Halostagnicola kamekurae: one gene and its partners. Each later gene encodes a partner of the first gene's protein in a complex. Links are inferred from orthologs where the notes say so. Each region holds a gene or a part of one and is shown in the gene's direction. Other genes may lie near its edges. The genes, in order: BM348_RS06575, BM348_RS01655, BM348_RS07420, rpoB and BM348_RS02210.

The links.
Region 2: BM348_RS06575 (region 1) and BM348_RS01655 share a complex: the UniProt entries of both Methanocaldococcus jannaschii proteins name them as parts of the RNA polymerase complex. The link is inferred for Halostagnicola kamekurae from one-to-one orthologs.
Region 3: BM348_RS06575 (region 1) and BM348_RS07420 share a complex: the UniProt entries of both Methanocaldococcus jannaschii proteins name them as parts of the RNA polymerase complex. The link is inferred for Halostagnicola kamekurae from one-to-one orthologs.
Region 4: BM348_RS06575 (region 1) and rpoB share a complex: the UniProt entries of both Methanocaldococcus jannaschii proteins name them as parts of the RNA polymerase complex. The link is inferred for Halostagnicola kamekurae from one-to-one orthologs.
Region 5: BM348_RS06575 (region 1) and BM348_RS02210 share a complex: the UniProt entries of both Methanocaldococcus jannaschii proteins name them as parts of the RNA polymerase complex. The link is inferred for Halostagnicola kamekurae from one-to-one orthologs.

Annotation. Positions count from the first base shown.
Region 1 is NZ_FOZS01000001.1:1,280,404-1,283,679, reverse strand. What follows is about bases 244-3,242. They hold BM348_RS06575 (DNA-directed RNA polymerase subunit K), read left to right. Parts: upstream 244-1,652; coding sequence 1,653-1,832; downstream 1,833-3,242. Other genes in these bases: rpsB (30S ribosomal protein S2), read left to right, coding at 3,031-3,242; eno (phosphopyruvate hydratase), read left to right, coding at 1,829-3,034; BM348_RS06580 (DNA-directed RNA polymerase subunit N), read left to right, coding at 1,459-1,653; BM348_RS06585 (30S ribosomal protein S9), read left to right, coding at 1,048-1,446; BM348_RS06590 (50S ribosomal protein L13), read left to right, coding at 605-1,054. Also shown: more of rpsB, read left to right, coding at 3,243-3,276. UniProt on the Methanocaldococcus jannaschii protein: DNA-dependent RNA polymerase (RNAP) catalyzes the transcription of DNA into RNA using the four ribonucleoside triphosphates as substrates.
Region 2 is NZ_FOZS01000001.1:329,649-332,880, forward strand. The notes cover bases 278-3,232. They hold BM348_RS01655 (DNA-directed RNA polymerase subunit B''), read left to right. Parts: upstream 278-942; coding sequence 943-2,523; downstream 2,524-3,232. Other genes in these bases: BM348_RS01650 (DNA-directed RNA polymerase subunit H), read left to right, coding at 715-942; rpoB (DNA-directed RNA polymerase subunit B), read left to right, coding at 2,530-3,232. Also shown: BM348_RS21045 (hypothetical protein), read left to right, coding at 1-70. UniProt on the Methanocaldococcus jannaschii protein: DNA-dependent RNA polymerase (RNAP) catalyzes the transcription of DNA into RNA using the four ribonucleoside triphosphates as substrates. The Rpo2 subunit (Rpo2N and Rpo2C in this organism) is implicated in DNA promoter recognition and in nucleotide binding.
Region 3 is NZ_FOZS01000001.1:1,439,678-1,442,662, reverse strand. Bases 167-2,874 are described here. They hold BM348_RS07420 (DNA-directed RNA polymerase subunit L), read left to right. Parts: upstream 167-1,232; coding sequence 1,233-1,517; downstream 1,518-2,874. Other genes in these bases: hisF (imidazole glycerol phosphate synthase subunit HisF), read right to left, coding at 2,719-2,874; BM348_RS07415 (hypothetical protein), read right to left, coding at 1,626-2,474; BM348_RS07425 (rhomboid family intramembrane serine protease), read right to left, coding at 167-1,111. In the rest of the region: more of BM348_RS07425, read right to left, coding at 1-166; more of hisF, read right to left, coding at 2,875-2,985. UniProt on the Methanocaldococcus jannaschii protein: DNA-dependent RNA polymerase (RNAP) catalyzes the transcription of DNA into RNA using the four ribonucleoside triphosphates as substrates.
Region 4 is NZ_FOZS01000001.1:331,714-334,592, forward strand. It holds rpoB (DNA-directed RNA polymerase subunit B), read left to right. Parts: upstream 1-464; coding sequence 465-2,294; downstream 2,295-2,879. Other genes in the region: BM348_RS01655 (DNA-directed RNA polymerase subunit B''), read left to right, coding at 1-458; BM348_RS01665 (DNA-directed RNA polymerase subunit A'), read left to right, coding at 2,296-2,879. UniProt on the Methanocaldococcus jannaschii protein: DNA-dependent RNA polymerase (RNAP) catalyzes the transcription of DNA into RNA using the four ribonucleoside triphosphates as substrates. The Rpo2 subunit (Rpo2N and Rpo2C in this organism) is implicated in DNA promoter recognition and in nucleotide binding.
Region 5 is NZ_FOZS01000001.1:439,476-442,640, forward strand. What follows is about bases 236-3,123. They hold BM348_RS02210 (DNA-directed RNA polymerase), read left to right. Parts: upstream 236-1,337; coding sequence 1,338-1,910; downstream 1,911-3,123. Other genes in these bases: BM348_RS02200 (translation initiation factor IF-2 subunit gamma), read left to right, coding at 236-944; BM348_RS02205 (PIN domain-containing protein), read left to right, coding at 951-1,337; spt4 (transcription elongation factor subunit Spt4), read left to right, coding at 1,913-2,110; BM348_RS02220 (GTP-dependent dephospho-CoA kinase family protein), read left to right, coding at 2,123-2,770; BM348_RS02225 (geranylgeranyl reductase family protein), read left to right, coding at 2,853-3,123. Also shown: more of BM348_RS02200, read left to right, coding at 1-235; more of BM348_RS02225, read left to right, coding at 3,124-3,165. UniProt on the Methanocaldococcus jannaschii protein: DNA-dependent RNA polymerase (RNAP) catalyzes the transcription of DNA into RNA using the four ribonucleoside triphosphates as substrates.

The DNA of each region.
Region 1 (3,276 bases):
ACCCCCCGCAACCCAGATGATGGCCGCCGCCGCCGGCTACGAGAGCGGCGCGCCGACAGTCACGCGAACCGAAAGGGGTTTGAAGGGGCGAGGGGTAGACGGAAGTGCGGGCAGGGATAGCCAAGTCAGGCCAACGGCGCAGCGTTCAGGGCGCTGTCTCGTAGGAGTCCGCAGGTTCAAATCCTGCTCCCTGCATCACTTCTCCGCGACTCTCACGTCGAGAGTCGCACCTTTGCAGCATTTGGAGGACACCAATGAGTAGTAAAACCAATCCGAGGCTCAACGATCTTATCGCCGAGCTGAAGTCCGCCTCGCGAAGCGCGGACGCAGACGTCTGGCGTGATATCGCGGACCGTCTCGAGAAACCCCGTCGGAGTCACGCGGAAGTGAACCTGGGGCGCATCGAGCGGTACGCGCGAGAAGAAGAGACCGTCGTCGTTCCCGGCAAGGTGCTGGGTTCGGGCGCACTCCAGAAGAACGTCACCGTCGCCGCCGTCGACTTCTCGTCGTCGGCAGAGACGAAAATCGACCAGGTCGGCGAGCCAGTACCGCTCGAGCAAGTGCTCGAAGAGAACCCAGAAGGAAGCGACGTCCGGGTGATCGCATGAGCTACGCAGAGTTCGATGCGGACGTCGTCGTCGACGCTCGAGACTGCATCCTCGGTCGCGTGGCCAGCCAGGTCGCACAGCGCGCACTGGACGGCGAGACGGTCGCCGTGGTCAACGCCGAAGATGCGGTCATCACCGGCGACAGAGACGACGTTATCGACACCTACCGGACGCGAACGCAGCTCAGTTCCGATCAGGGGCCGGCATACCCACGCCGTCCCGACATGATTTTCAAGCGGTCCATCCGCGGGATGTTGCCGCACAAGAAACCACGCGGCCGCGAGGCGTTCGAAGGCGTCCGCGTCTACGTCGGCAACCCCTACGAGAACGACGACGACCGCGAGGCCGAGATCCTCGAGGACACGTCGCTCGATCGGCTCTCGAACATCCGTTTCGTTCACCTTCACGAAGTCGCAGAACAGTTAGGTGCTAACGTCACATGGTAACGAACACAAGTGGTAAGAAGAAGACCGCGGTCGCTCGGGCGACCGTTCAAGACGGCGAAGGTCGCGTCAGAATCAACTCCCAGCCGGTCGAGCTGGTCGAGCCGGAGATGTCCCGGCTCAAGATGCTCGAACCGTTCCGCATCGCCGGCGACGACCTCCGGGACGGAGTCGATATCGACGTTCGCGTCGAGGGTGGCGGCATCAGCGGGCAGGCAGACGCCGTCCGAACCGCCATCGCTCGCGGGATCGTCCAGCACGCAAACGACGCCGAACTCCGAGACGCCTACATGGAGTTCGATCGGTCGTTGCTCGTCAACGACGTTCGCCAGTCCGAACCCAAAAAGTGGGGCGGCCCGGGCGCTCGGGCGCGCTACCAGAAGTCCTACCGCTAAGGTGATTCAGATATGATGGTACCGGTCCGGTGTTTCACGTGTGGTAACGTCGTCGCCGAACACTGGGAAGAATTCGACGAACGAGCGAACGAGGGAGACGAGGATCCGGAAGCAGTGCTCGACGAACTCGGTGTCGAGCGCTACTGCTGTCGGCGCATGCTCGTCTCACACCGCGACCTCGTCGACGTCGTCTCACCATACCAGTAATGCAACAGCAACACCACAACCGATACGAGAAGGCACGAATTCTCGGCGCTCGAGCACTGCAGGTGTCGTATGGAGCGCCCGTTCTGATCGACACCGACCAGACCGAGCCGATTCTCGTCGCCGCCGAAGAGTACGACGCCGACGCACTGCCGTTTACGGTCAAACGAGGGAAGCAATGACGCTCATCACCGACGTTCGCCTCCGACGGATCCTCGACTCGCGGGGGAACCCGACCGTCGAGGCCGACGTGCTGACCGAAAGCGGCGGGTTCGGTCGCGCCGCAGCTCCATCGGGGGCAAGTACGGGCGAGTACGAAGCGATCGAGCGCCCGGCCAGCGAGGCGATCGCTGCGGCGCGCGAACACGCCGTGCCGCGACTCGTCGGTGAGGTCTACGCGGGGAACCAGCGCGAAGTCGACGGCGCGCTCCGCGCGGCCGACGGAACGGACGACTTCTCGAAGATCGGTGCGAACAGCGCCGTCGCCATCTCGATGGCCGCGGCGAAAGCGGGGGCCGACGTGCTCGGCGCGCCGCTGTTCCAGCATCTCGGCGGGACCTTTCGGGGCCGGGACTTCCCGACGCCGCTCGGGAACGTCGTCGGCGGCGGCGAACACGCCGCCGACGCGACCGACATCCAGGAGTTCCTCTCCGCACCCGTCGGCGCGCCGAGCGTCGCCGACGCCGTCTTCGCGAACGCGGCCGTCCACGCGAAGGTATCGGACCTGCTGGCGGAACGCGGCGTCGCCTGCGGCAAGGGCGACGAGGGCGCGTGGGCACCGTCGATCGACGACGACGAGGCGTTCGAACTCGTCGACGAGGCCGTCTCTGCCGTCTCCGAGGAAGTCGGCTTCGAGATCGGTTTCGGACTCGACGTCGCCGCCGCGGAGATGTACGACGACGAAGCCGGCGTCTACGAGTACAGCGATACGACCTGTACGACCGACGAGCAGATCGAGTACATCGCGACGCTCGTCGACGAATACGATCTCGTCTACGTCGAGGATCCGCTCGACGAGAACGACTACGGGGCGTTCGCCGAGCTGACCGACAGGGTCGGAGACAAGACGCTCGTCTGCGGTGACGATCTGTTCGTCACCAACACCGAGCGACTCGCCACCGGCATCGACCGCGGCGCGGCAAACAGCATCCTGATCAAGCCGAACCAGATCGGGACGCTCACCGACGCCTTCGACGCGATCGAACTCGCGACCGAGCACGGCTACGATTCGGTCGTTTCCCACCGGTCGGGCGAGACCGAAGACGCGACGATTGCACACCTCGCCGTCGCGACCGACGCCCCGTTCATCAAGACGGGTGCCGTCGGCGGCGAGCGAACCGCAAAGTTAAACGAGCTTATCAGAATCGCAGACGACGCGACATGACTGACAACGACGCACAACAGGAAGGGCTCGACGCCGCCGAGGAGGAGATCGACGAGGAGCCGGCCGAAGGGGCCGGTCCCGCCGCCGATCCCGCCGACGACGTCGAGCCAGCAGACGAACAGTCCGCCGACGCCGACGAACCGGCCGAGGCCGAACCAGACGAGGACGCGGGACCGACCCTCGACGACGACGTGATGTCCGACGAGGAAGCGGACCTGCTCATCCCCGTCGAGGACTACCTC
Region 2 (3,232 bases), 950 kb from region 1 along the record:
TCGATTCGGGGTCTCGAAAACGCTCGAGGCGGGATTGTTCGCGGAAGAAGACGCTCGAGACGGGATTTGAACCGACCCCAGACGTGCTCGCTCACGTCGTTCGCTGTGCGCGACTGGCAGTGCTCAAATCCCGCATGCCGCTTCTACAATTCTGACGCTCGCAACACAGCAGCCTGGTTGCTCACGAGTTTGAATTGTGGAGAAAGCGCCCGAGACGGGATTTGAACCACGGTCGTTTCACTCACTGCGTTCGCTTCACTCTCTGGTTCAAATCCCTGTTTGGGTTTTCTGTCGTTCAGTCCTCACTCGTCGCTCCGCTCCTCGATCGGAATTGAACGACAGAAAACGCCCGAGGCGGGATTTGAACCCGCGTCACAACCGTGACAGGGTTGTATGATGGGCCACTACACCACCCGGGCAACCCGTACATCCGTTTTCTCGGTGGCACTCTTAAGGATTCTCACTCGAGCGCCGTATGGTACTCGTCACCGGACCCCGTCTGGTGCTCGAACCTAATTCGCATGTTACATTTCCCATAAGGGATTTAACTGAGAACGGGCTATTTGAGAGCGTGAACGGCGACACCGGTCGGGTCTGGGCGACCGGATAGCGTTACGCTTGCGTCCGACTTAGAAACGCTTAACTGCCTCCCGCCGATACGTTACTGTAGTATCTCGTGACAGCAGCTTCTTTCCCCATAGCCCAGCACAACCCATGGTAGACGTAAGCCAACACGAACTCGTGCCAGAGCACACTGTCCTCGAGGAGGAGGTCCTCGAAGAGGTGCTCGACGAGTACGACATCGATCGCACAGACCTGCCGAAAATCAAACGCAACGATCCTGCACTACCCGACGAGGCCGAGATCGGCGACGTAATCAAGATCGTTCGGGATTCCCGGACGACCGATCAGGCGGTCATTTACCGACTCGTGGTGGAATAAATGGCAACAGAACTCAACAGATCTAAACGACGAGACATTTCGCGTGAATACTTCTCGAAGGAACGACTCGCAGAACATCACTACCGCTCGTTCAACTCCTTTCTCAACCGGGGGATGCAACGCGTCGTCGACGAGAAGGAGACGATCGAAACCGACATCGGCGACAAAGAGGGCGAAGAGCCGGTCCACGTCGAACTCGGCGACGTCCGCGTCGTCACACCCCGCGTTCGGGAAGCCGACGGGTCCGAGGAGCTGTTGTACCCACAGGAGGCACGACTCCGAAACATCACCTACTCCGCGCCCGTGTTCATGGAGATGTCCATCGTCAAGGGCGAAGAGGGCGACCAGCGGGTCGTCGACTCCACGGAGACGAAGATCGGCCGGATGCCGGTCATGGTCGGCTCCGATAAGTGTAACATCGCGGGCTTTTCCGACCAGGAACTGATCGACATCGGCGAGGACCCGGCCGATCCCGGCGGCTACTTCATCGTCAACGGCTCCGAGCGCGTCCTCATGACCAGCGAGGACCTCGCGCCGAACAAGATCCTCGCGGAGTACGACACCAAGTACGGCGACGAGATTCAGGTCGCCAAGACGTTCTCCCAGCGTCGTGGCTACCGCGCGCTCGTGCTGTGTGAACGCACTCGAGACGGCCTGCTCGAGGTCTCGTTCCCGTCCGTTTCGGGATCGATCAACTTCGTCACGCTCGTTCGCGCGCTCGGACTCGAGTCCGACGAGGAGATCGTCCACAAGGTCTCGAACGACCCCGAGGTCGTCAAGTACATGCTCGAGAATCTGGAGGAAGCCGAGGTCCAGACCGAAGAGCAGGCGATCGAAGAGCTCGGGAAACGCGTCGCCTCCGGCCAGGGCAAGAACTACCAGCTCAAACGGGCGAACTACGTCATCGATCGGTACCTGCTCCCGCACCTCCACGAGGACGGCGTCGAGGAGGAAGACGTCCGAATCAACAAGGCACACTACCTCTGTCGGATGGCCGAGGCGTGTTTCGAACTCGCGCTCGACCGGCGCGAATCCGACGACAAGGACCACTACGCCAACAAGCGCCTGAAGGTCAGCGGCGACCTGATGAAGGACCTGTTCCGGACGGCGCTGAACAAGCTGGCCCGGGACGTGAAGTACCAGCTCGAGCGGGCCAACATGCGGAACCGTCAGCTATCGGTCAATACCGTGGTTCGATCGGACGTGCTCACGGAACGGCTCGAGCACCCGATCGCGACGGGCAACTGGGTTGGGGGCCGATCGGGGGTCTCCCAGTTGGTCGATCGGACCGACTTCATGGGGGTTCTGTCACACCTTCGCCGCCTTCGTTCGCCGCTCTCGCGGTCGCAGCCCCACTTCGAGGCGCGGGACCTGCACGCGACCCAGTGGGGTCGCATCTGCCCCTCGGAGACGCCGGAGGGGCCGAACTGTGGGCTGGTGAAGAACTTCGCACAGGCGATGGAGCTCTCCCAGAACGTCGAGGACGAACAGGAACTCAAACGCGAACTGGCGTCGATGGGAGTCGAGGGGATTCCCGGCATCGAAGGCATCGAACGAACGACGTCGCCCGCAGACGACTAACCAATAATGAGTAGCCAACAACGAGAAGCCAAGGTGTACGTAAACGGATCGCTGGTGGGGACCCACGACGATCCGCACGAACTTGCCGAACAGATCCGCGAAGCGCGACGTCTCGGCGACGTTTCGGAGATGGTCAACGTCTCCGTCAAAGAGCGCACGCGCGAAGTGATCATCAACGCCGACGCCGGACGGGCTCGACGGCCGCTGCTGGTCGTCGAGGACGGCGAACCGCGAATTTCCGACGATGAGATCGAAGCGCTCCGAAACGACGAACTCGAGTTCGAGGACCTCGTCGCTCACGGTTACATCGAGTTCATCGACGCGGAGGAAGAAGAGGACATCTACGTGGCGGTCGACGAGGACGATCTCAACGAACGCCACACGCACCTCGAGATCGACCCGCAGCTGATCTTCGGGATCGGTGCGGGCATGATTCCGTACCCGGAACACAACGCCTCGCCGCGGATTACGATGGGTGCGGGGATGGTCAAGCAGTCGCTGGGGCTGCCCTCTGCGAACTACCGGATCCGCCCGGACACGCGCCAGCACCTGCTGCACTACCCGCAGCTCTCGATGGTCAAAACGCAGACGACCGAGCAGATCGGCTTCGACGAACGACCCGCGGCGCAGAACTTCGTCGTCGCCGTGATGAGCTACGAGGGGTTCAACATCGAGGACGCGCTGGTCATGAACAAAGCCAGCGTCGAGC
Region 3 (2,985 bases), 160 kb from region 1 along the record:
CGTCCCGCGTCGACGATCGGCTCGAGCCCGCCAGCTCGAGGATGCGGTCGATCCGCGCTTCCGCGCGAATCTCGCGTTTCGCTTCGTCCGATCGGGCGAAACGCTCCCGAATCGACGCGGGAATGGCCGGCCGATTGGGGGCGGTGACCGCGAGGGTGACGATGAGCGCCAGTCCGGTGACGATGGCGATTCCGGGGCCCTGAAACAGGTAAAACGAGTTCTGGTCGCCGTACCAGTAGATCTGCCAGAGGCCCTGTTCGAACGCGAAGAACAGGACGGCGATCCAGAGGTAAAGCGGGTTCGGTCGATACTGGCGTCGCCTGTACAGTATCGCGGCGAGGACGAATCCGGCGAAGAATCCGAGCGCGTGGCCCTGAATCGCGACGTTCGCCCACGACGGCGCCGTGGCGGGACTGGCCTGTGGAACGTAGAGACCGATCGGGGTCGAAAGCGCATCGTAGGTCGTCATGAGGACGGTTTGGCCGCCGAGAACTGCCAGAACCGTTGGGATCGGGTAGCGGACGATAGCGAACCCGGCGAACGCGAAGACGATGCCGGAGAACCCGATCACCGGGCCGAGCGCGAACAGACTCGTGACGATTCCGAGCGCGAGTACGGTAAGCGGAAAGATCACGACCGCCCGAACCCACGGAGTCTTCCACAGCGTCCTCGAAGACCGGTCGTCGCGTGTATTCGAATCACGTCCGTTCGAATCGTGCTCGCTCGAATCGCGCCCGTTCGGGTAGTGTCCCCACGCGTATTCGGCGATCGGGGCGACGACCGCAGCACCGAAGACGTTGCTGAGGAGGTGTCCGGCGCTCGCGTGTGCAAACGAGGCAGAAAGCATTCCGAGCGGGTAGTAGTACGAATAGGCCCGATACGGGATCGACACCGGATCGGAGAACTCGGAGATGCCGTCCTGAACGAAGAGGTAGAACGCGAGGACGAACGCGAGGACGAGCACGGTCCCCCACGGCACGCCGTAGACAAATCGGGACCGGAGAACGTCTCCCCACGGCTGCTCCGGGTCGTGAACGTTTTTGAGAGCCGCTATCGAGCCGACGAACGTCGCCGCGAGAACGACGGCCAGCACGGCCCCGATCGGATTCATATCTCTGTCCTGTGAGCGAAGTGGTATAGGGTTTATGTCCCGCCGTCGCCGCGACGGCTCGAGCGGCTGATCGAGCGGCGTCTTCGAAAGGTACAAGCACGTGACGCTCGGATGAAATCGTATGGAACTGCGGGTCACCGAACGCACGGAGACCGAGCTTTCGATCGAGATCGGCGGCGAGGATCACACGTTCATGAACGTGCTCAAAGGGACGCTCCTCGAGCAGGAAAACGTCGCCGCGGCGACCTACGACGTGAATCCGGAGCAGTCCGGCGGACAGACTGACCCGATCCTGACGATCAAGACCGAACCGGGCGTCGACCCCATCGACGCGCTCGAGGAGAGCGCCGGGACCGTCCGCGAGAAGACGACGTCGTTCCGAAACGCGTTCGAAGCGGCAGTCTGATTTCGATTCGAGGCTCTTCTGCGTTGGGTCGTTCTGTGCCAAGAGGCCTCTGTGCCGAGAACTCACGCCTCGAGAGTGGCGGGTCCGTCGGCATTCGGGCGGTCCAAATCAGCAGCCGACGTATACCGCGAGTATCGCTCCGTCGGGGCCGACGTGGACGTCGATTCCTTCCGCGTCGTGGTCGTCCCGCTCGATTCCCCGCGAGTCGAACGCCTCGAGGAGGTTCTCCGCGAGGTCGTCCGCGAGCGCCGCTTCGGTATCGTACGCGTCGATCGAGTCCTGGGCGAGAATCTGGACTCCGCGGGGGCCGCTCTCACAGGAGAGATCAAACTCCGACGGGTCGGTCCGGTCGCCGCCGTCGTCGTCGGTGTACGCGCCCACGACGAGGCGCTGATTTTCGGCCGTCGCGAACGCCTCGAGGCCCTGATCGTACTCGAGGCCCGCTCCGCCACCCGTCCCGTCGGCGGTCTCGGTTTCGCCGGCCGCGGCTCGCTCGTCTGCGAGCCGGTCGTGTACCAGCAGCGCCGTCTCCTCGAGATCGATGCCATTGGCCTCGGTGGCCTCGCCCGGAACGTCGGTTCCGATGCCCGGAATTACTGATAGCGGAACGATGCCGGTGGCGAACAGCGCGACGACGATGACGAACACGGCGATAACCGGCGAGTAGGGCTTTGCGACCTCGAGCCAGCTCGCACCCTCGAGATCCCGGTCGCTCTCGTCGAACGTCTGTTCGGTTCGCTCGAGCGTGTGGTTACCACAGCGAGCGCAGGGCGGCGAGTTGCGCACGTGCTCGCGGCCGCAGTTCGTACAAGCCCAGACGTAGGTCGGGGAGGCGTCCCCGCGGCCAGCCTCGTCCCCGGCGTCGTCCGCGCGGTTGAACGAGTTGTATCCGCATCGCTCACAGGGCGGATCATCGGATTCGTGCGGTTTGCCACACCACGCACACCGCCAGGTCACTGTTAGTAGCGGTCGGCCGCGCGAGCATAAGGATACTGTATTGGGGATTCGACTTGCGATCGCATCGCGAAACAGATTCGAGAACGGGTCGCGAATGCGACTCGAGATTACATCGTGTTTCGACTCGAGACGAATTCCGGCTGTTCACCGCGCCGATTCTGCGCTTCGAGAAGACGAAATTACCGTCTCGCGAGGGCCCGAGGCGGTTACTGTCGAATCAGCGTCCCGCAAGCGCTCGGGGAGGTTACTGTCGAACCGGCACGTCACGCTCGGCGAGGTAGTCTTTGACTTCGCCGACGGAATACTCGTCGAAGTGGAAGATAGAGGCCGCGAGCCCGGCGTCCGCGTCAGCTTCCGTGAACACGTCGTACATGTGTTCGGGACCGCCACAGCCCGACGAGGCGATCACGGGCGTATCGACGGCCTCGCAGACGGCCGAGGTAAGGGCCAGATCGTAGCCGTCTTTCGTCCCGTCCCGGTCGATCGAGTTCACGAACAGCTCGCCCGCGCC
Region 4 (2,879 bases), 950 kb from region 1 along the record:
CCCGGGACGTGAAGTACCAGCTCGAGCGGGCCAACATGCGGAACCGTCAGCTATCGGTCAATACCGTGGTTCGATCGGACGTGCTCACGGAACGGCTCGAGCACCCGATCGCGACGGGCAACTGGGTTGGGGGCCGATCGGGGGTCTCCCAGTTGGTCGATCGGACCGACTTCATGGGGGTTCTGTCACACCTTCGCCGCCTTCGTTCGCCGCTCTCGCGGTCGCAGCCCCACTTCGAGGCGCGGGACCTGCACGCGACCCAGTGGGGTCGCATCTGCCCCTCGGAGACGCCGGAGGGGCCGAACTGTGGGCTGGTGAAGAACTTCGCACAGGCGATGGAGCTCTCCCAGAACGTCGAGGACGAACAGGAACTCAAACGCGAACTGGCGTCGATGGGAGTCGAGGGGATTCCCGGCATCGAAGGCATCGAACGAACGACGTCGCCCGCAGACGACTAACCAATAATGAGTAGCCAACAACGAGAAGCCAAGGTGTACGTAAACGGATCGCTGGTGGGGACCCACGACGATCCGCACGAACTTGCCGAACAGATCCGCGAAGCGCGACGTCTCGGCGACGTTTCGGAGATGGTCAACGTCTCCGTCAAAGAGCGCACGCGCGAAGTGATCATCAACGCCGACGCCGGACGGGCTCGACGGCCGCTGCTGGTCGTCGAGGACGGCGAACCGCGAATTTCCGACGATGAGATCGAAGCGCTCCGAAACGACGAACTCGAGTTCGAGGACCTCGTCGCTCACGGTTACATCGAGTTCATCGACGCGGAGGAAGAAGAGGACATCTACGTGGCGGTCGACGAGGACGATCTCAACGAACGCCACACGCACCTCGAGATCGACCCGCAGCTGATCTTCGGGATCGGTGCGGGCATGATTCCGTACCCGGAACACAACGCCTCGCCGCGGATTACGATGGGTGCGGGGATGGTCAAGCAGTCGCTGGGGCTGCCCTCTGCGAACTACCGGATCCGCCCGGACACGCGCCAGCACCTGCTGCACTACCCGCAGCTCTCGATGGTCAAAACGCAGACGACCGAGCAGATCGGCTTCGACGAACGACCCGCGGCGCAGAACTTCGTCGTCGCCGTGATGAGCTACGAGGGGTTCAACATCGAGGACGCGCTGGTCATGAACAAAGCCAGCGTCGAGCGCGCGCTCGCCCGCTCACATTTCTTCCGGACCTACGAGGGCGAGGAACGGCGCTACCCCGGCGGACAGGAGGATCGCTTCGAGATTCCATCCCAGGACGTCCGCGGTGCTCGCGGCGAGGAAGCTTACACGCATCTCGACGAGGACGGACTGGTCAACCCCGAAACGGACGTGGACGAAAACAGCGTCCTGCTCGGGAAGACGAGCCCGCCGCGCTTCCTCGAGGAGCCCGACGACATGGGCGGTCTCTCGCCGCAGAAACGCCGCGAAACGTCGGTCACGATGCGCTCGGGTGAGAGCGGCGTCGTCGACACGGTCACGCTGATGGAAGGCGAGGACGGCTCGAAACTCTCAAAGGTCTCAGTGCGCGACGAGCGGATCCCCGAACTCGGGGACAAGTTCGCCAGCCGCCACGGCCAGAAGGGAGTCGTCGGCCACCTCGCACCGCAGGAGGACATGCCCTTCACCGAAGCGGGCGTCGTCCCCGACCTCGTGATCAACCCGCACGCGCTGCCTTCGCGGATGACCGTCGGACACATCCTCGAGATGATCGGCGGCAAACTCGGCGCGATGGAGGGCCGTCGCGTCGACGGGACGCCGTTCCTCGGTGAGGACGAAGACGAGCTTCGAGGCGGACTCGAGGAGTCCGGCTTCGATTCGTCGGGCAAGGAAACGATGTATTCGGGCGTCACGGGCGAGAAGATTGAGGCCGAGATTTTCGTCGGTATCATCTTCTACCAGAAGCTCTACCACATGGTCTCGAACAAACTGCACGCCCGCTCTCGCGGGCCGGTGCAGGTTCTCACTCGACAGCCGACCGAGGGTCGCGCCCGCGAGGGCGGACTCCGTATCGGGGAGATGGAGCGGGACGTCTTCATCGGCCACGGCGCGGCCATGACGCTCAAGGAGCGACTGCTCGACGAGTCCGACCGCGAGTTCATCAACGTCTGTGGACAGTGTGGGATGAGCGCGGTCGAGAACGTCGAGCAGCGTCGGGTCTACTGCCCGAACTGCGACGAGGAGACCGACATCCACGAGATCGAGATGAGCTACGCGTTCAAGCTCCTCCTAGACGAGATGAAGGCGCTGGGTATCGCACCACGACTGGAACTAGTAGACGCCGTCTAACATGCAAGACAGCACACCAAAAGACATCGGATCGATAAACTTCGGGCTCATGGAGCCCGAGGAGTATCGGGAGATGAGCGCGACGAAGATCATCACCGCGGACACCTACGACGACGACGGGTTCCCCATCGACATGGGGCTGATGGACCCGCGACTGGGCGTCATCGACCCCGGTCTCGAGTGCAAGACCTGCGGGAAACACTCCGGGTCCTGTAACGGCCACTTCGGCCACATCGAACTGGCCGCACCGGTCATCCACGTCGGCTTTACGAAACTCATCCGACGCCTCCTTCGGGGCACCTGCCGGGAGTGTTCGAAGCTCCTGTTGACCGAGGACGAACGCGACGAGTTCCGCGACGACATCACCGAGTCGCGGAAACTCGGCCGCGACCTGAACGACGTCACCAAGGCGGCGATTCGGCAGGCGCGAAAGAAGGATCGGTGTCCACATTGCGGCGAAATCCAGTACGACATCGACCACGAGAAACCGACGACCTACTACGAGGTCCAGCAGGTTCTCACCAGCGAGTTCTCCCAGCGCATCGCCGGCGCGATGCAGGGCGACGAGGAGGAAGGCGTCGATCG
Region 5 (3,165 bases), 840 kb from region 1 along the record:
TGGCGACGATGCTCTCGGGCGCGTCGCTGATGGACGGCGCCGTGCTCGTCGTCAGCGCCAACGAACCCGTTCCCCAGCCCCAGACCGAAGAGCACCTGATGGCGCTGGATCTCATCGGCATCGACAACATCGTCATCGCCCAGAACAAGGTCGACCTCGTCGACGGCGAGACCGCACGCTCGAACTACGAACAGATTCAGGAGTTCGTCGAGGGGACCGTCGCCGAAGACGCCCCCGTCGTCCCCGTCAGCGCGGGACAGGACGTGAACATGGATCTGCTCATCAGCGCAATCGAGGAGGAGATTCCGACCCCCGAGCGCGACCCCGACACCGACGCGCGACTCCACGTCGCACGCAGTTTCGACATCAACAAGCCGGGAACGACGTTCGAAGACCTCACCGGGGGCGTCCTCGGCGGCAGTCTCGTCGCCGGCGAACTCGAGGTCGAGGACGAACTTGAGGTCAAACCCGGCCGCGAGGTCGAAGAGGGCGGCCAGAGCGAGTACGTCCCGATCGAGACGACGATCCGGTCGCTGCAGGCCGGCGGCGAAGACGTCGACACCGTCACGCCCGGCGGCCTGCTCGGCGTCGGAACGGGACTCGATCCGTCGCTGACGAAAGGCGACGCGCTGGCGGGCCAGATGGCCGGTCCGCCCGGCTCGCTACCGCCGACGTGGGAGCAGTTCACGATGGACGTCGACCTGCTCGAGCGCGTCGTCGGCGTCGACGGCGGCGAGACCGTCGAGGAGATCAGCACGGGCGAGCCGCTCATGATGACCGTCGGCACGTCGACGACCGTCGGCGCGGTCACGAGCGCGCGCGAGGGCGAGTGCGAGGTCAAACTCAAGCGGCCGGTCTGTGCCGATCCGGGCGCGAAAATCGCGATCAACCGCCGGATCGGTGCGCGCTGGCGGCTGATCGGCCTCGGAACGTTGACGGAGTAATCTCCGATGGCCTCGCGGGTCGCTCTCGATACGAGTGCGCTGATGATGCCGGTCGAACTCGACGTGCGACTGTTCGACGAACTCGACAGACTCCTGGGGGAGTTCGAGCCAACGACGCCCCAGTCGGTTGTCGAGGAACTTCGCCGTCTCGGCGAGAAAGGCGGCACGGAGGGCACCGCGGCGTCCGTCGGCCACGACTTAGCGACCGACCGCTGTCTCGTGGTCGACACCGAGGAATCGTACGCAGACGACGCGCTGGTCGAACTCGCCCGCGAGGGTGCAGTCGACTACGTCGTCACGAACGACCGCCCGCTACGCGACCGGGTCCTCGAAGCGCGGAGACCGGTAATTGCATTACGCGGGAGAAACAAGTTGGCAGTAACTCAACCATAGATGTACAAACGGGCTAGATTAACTGACACCGTCGAAGTACCGCCAGCAGAGCTGGGCGACGTTTCGCCCCAGCTCGTCAAGCGACTGCTCCAGGACAAACTGGAGGGACGAATGGACGAGGAAGTCGGCAGCGTCGTCTCCGTCACCGAGGTTCACGATATCGGCGAGGGGACCGTTTTGCCGAACGAACCCGGCGTCTACTACGAAGCCGAGTTCGACGCGATCACGTTCGACCCGCAGATGCAGGAAGTCGTCGACGGCACCGTCGTCGAGGTCGTCGAGTTCGGTGCCTTCATCGGCATCGGCCCCGTCGACGGACTGCTCCACGTCTCGCAGATCAGCGACGAGTACCTCGCGTTCGACGCCGAGAATCAGCAACTCGCGTCGAACGAATCGAATCGCACGCTCGGCGTCGACGACGCCGTCCGCGCGCGCATCGTCACCAAGAGCATCGACGAGCGCAATCCGCGGGACTCGAAGATTGGCCTGACCGCCAAACAGCCCGGCCTCGGGAAACACGGCTGGCTGCAGGAAGACCGAGAGCAACGCGAAGAAGCCGCGGCGGGTGAGTGACGATGGCGTCGAACCGTCTCGTCTGTCGCGAGTGCCACCGGGTCAACGACGCCGACGCCGAGACCTGCGAAAGCTGCGCCTCGTCGTCGCTGACCGAGGACTGGGCCGGTTACGTCGTCATCGCCCACCCTCAGGAAAGTCAGATCGCAACGGAGATGCAGGTCACCGAACCCGGCGCGTACGCGCTCAAAGTCCGGTGATCCGTTCGTCCCGTGACTCCTGGCGATCCCGACCCCGACGATGCAGAGCGAGACCGAACTGACGCGGAGAGCGCCGACGAAACCGAATCCGTTCCTCCGAGCACTACCGACTCGAGCAGCGATGCCCAGGCTTCACTTTCGCTTCCCGTCGAGGCTCGAGGCGACCTCAAAGACCCCTTCGGACCGATCGAGACCGACGCCGACATCTTGCTGTCGTCGGTTTCCGGCCCGTTGATCGCCATCGGCGACGTCGTTACCTATCACCTGCTGCAGGCCGGCCGCCAGCCGGACGTCTCGCTGGTCGACGGCCGAACCAAACGCAGCGCGGTCGACGAGGAGATAGAACAGGCCGTCACCGAGGGCGTGAGCCTCGAGGTCGAGAACCCGCCGGGGCAGATCACCGAGGACCTCGTCGAGACGCTCCTGACCGCGATGGCCGCCGACGAACCGACCACGATACTCGTAGACGGCGAGGAGGACCTCGCCGCGCTCCCGGCGATCGTCGCAGCGCCGGACGGCGCGAGCATCGTCTACGGCCAACCCGACGAGGGGATGGTTCACGTTCGGGTCGACGACGAGATTCGAAAGCAGGTCCGCGCTCTCCTCGAGCGCTTCGAGGGCGACGGCGACGCCATCTGGGAGTTGCTCTCGGACGCCTGAGGCCCTTTTCAGATACCGAACTGGATCGGACGAGCCGAGAGACTCGAGAAACTATTTACTCGACCGCGCGAACGTGACGTGTATGTACGATTTCGTCGTCGTCGGCGTCGGCCCGCCGGGGGCGAGGTTCGCCCGTCGGGCGGCCGAGAACGGCCACGACGTGCTCGCACTCGAGAAGGGATCGATCGGCGAGCCGCTGGCCTGCTCGGGACACGTCAGCACCGACCTCTGGGAGTTCACCGGCGCGGATGCTCGCGAGGACCTCCTACAGAACGAGGTTCGCGGCGCTCGATTTCACGTGGGTGGACCGGGCAGCGACGCCTACCCGTTCTACAAGGACGAGGTCGTTTCGAACGTGATCGACCGGGTGGGGTTGGATCGCCACCTCGCGGACC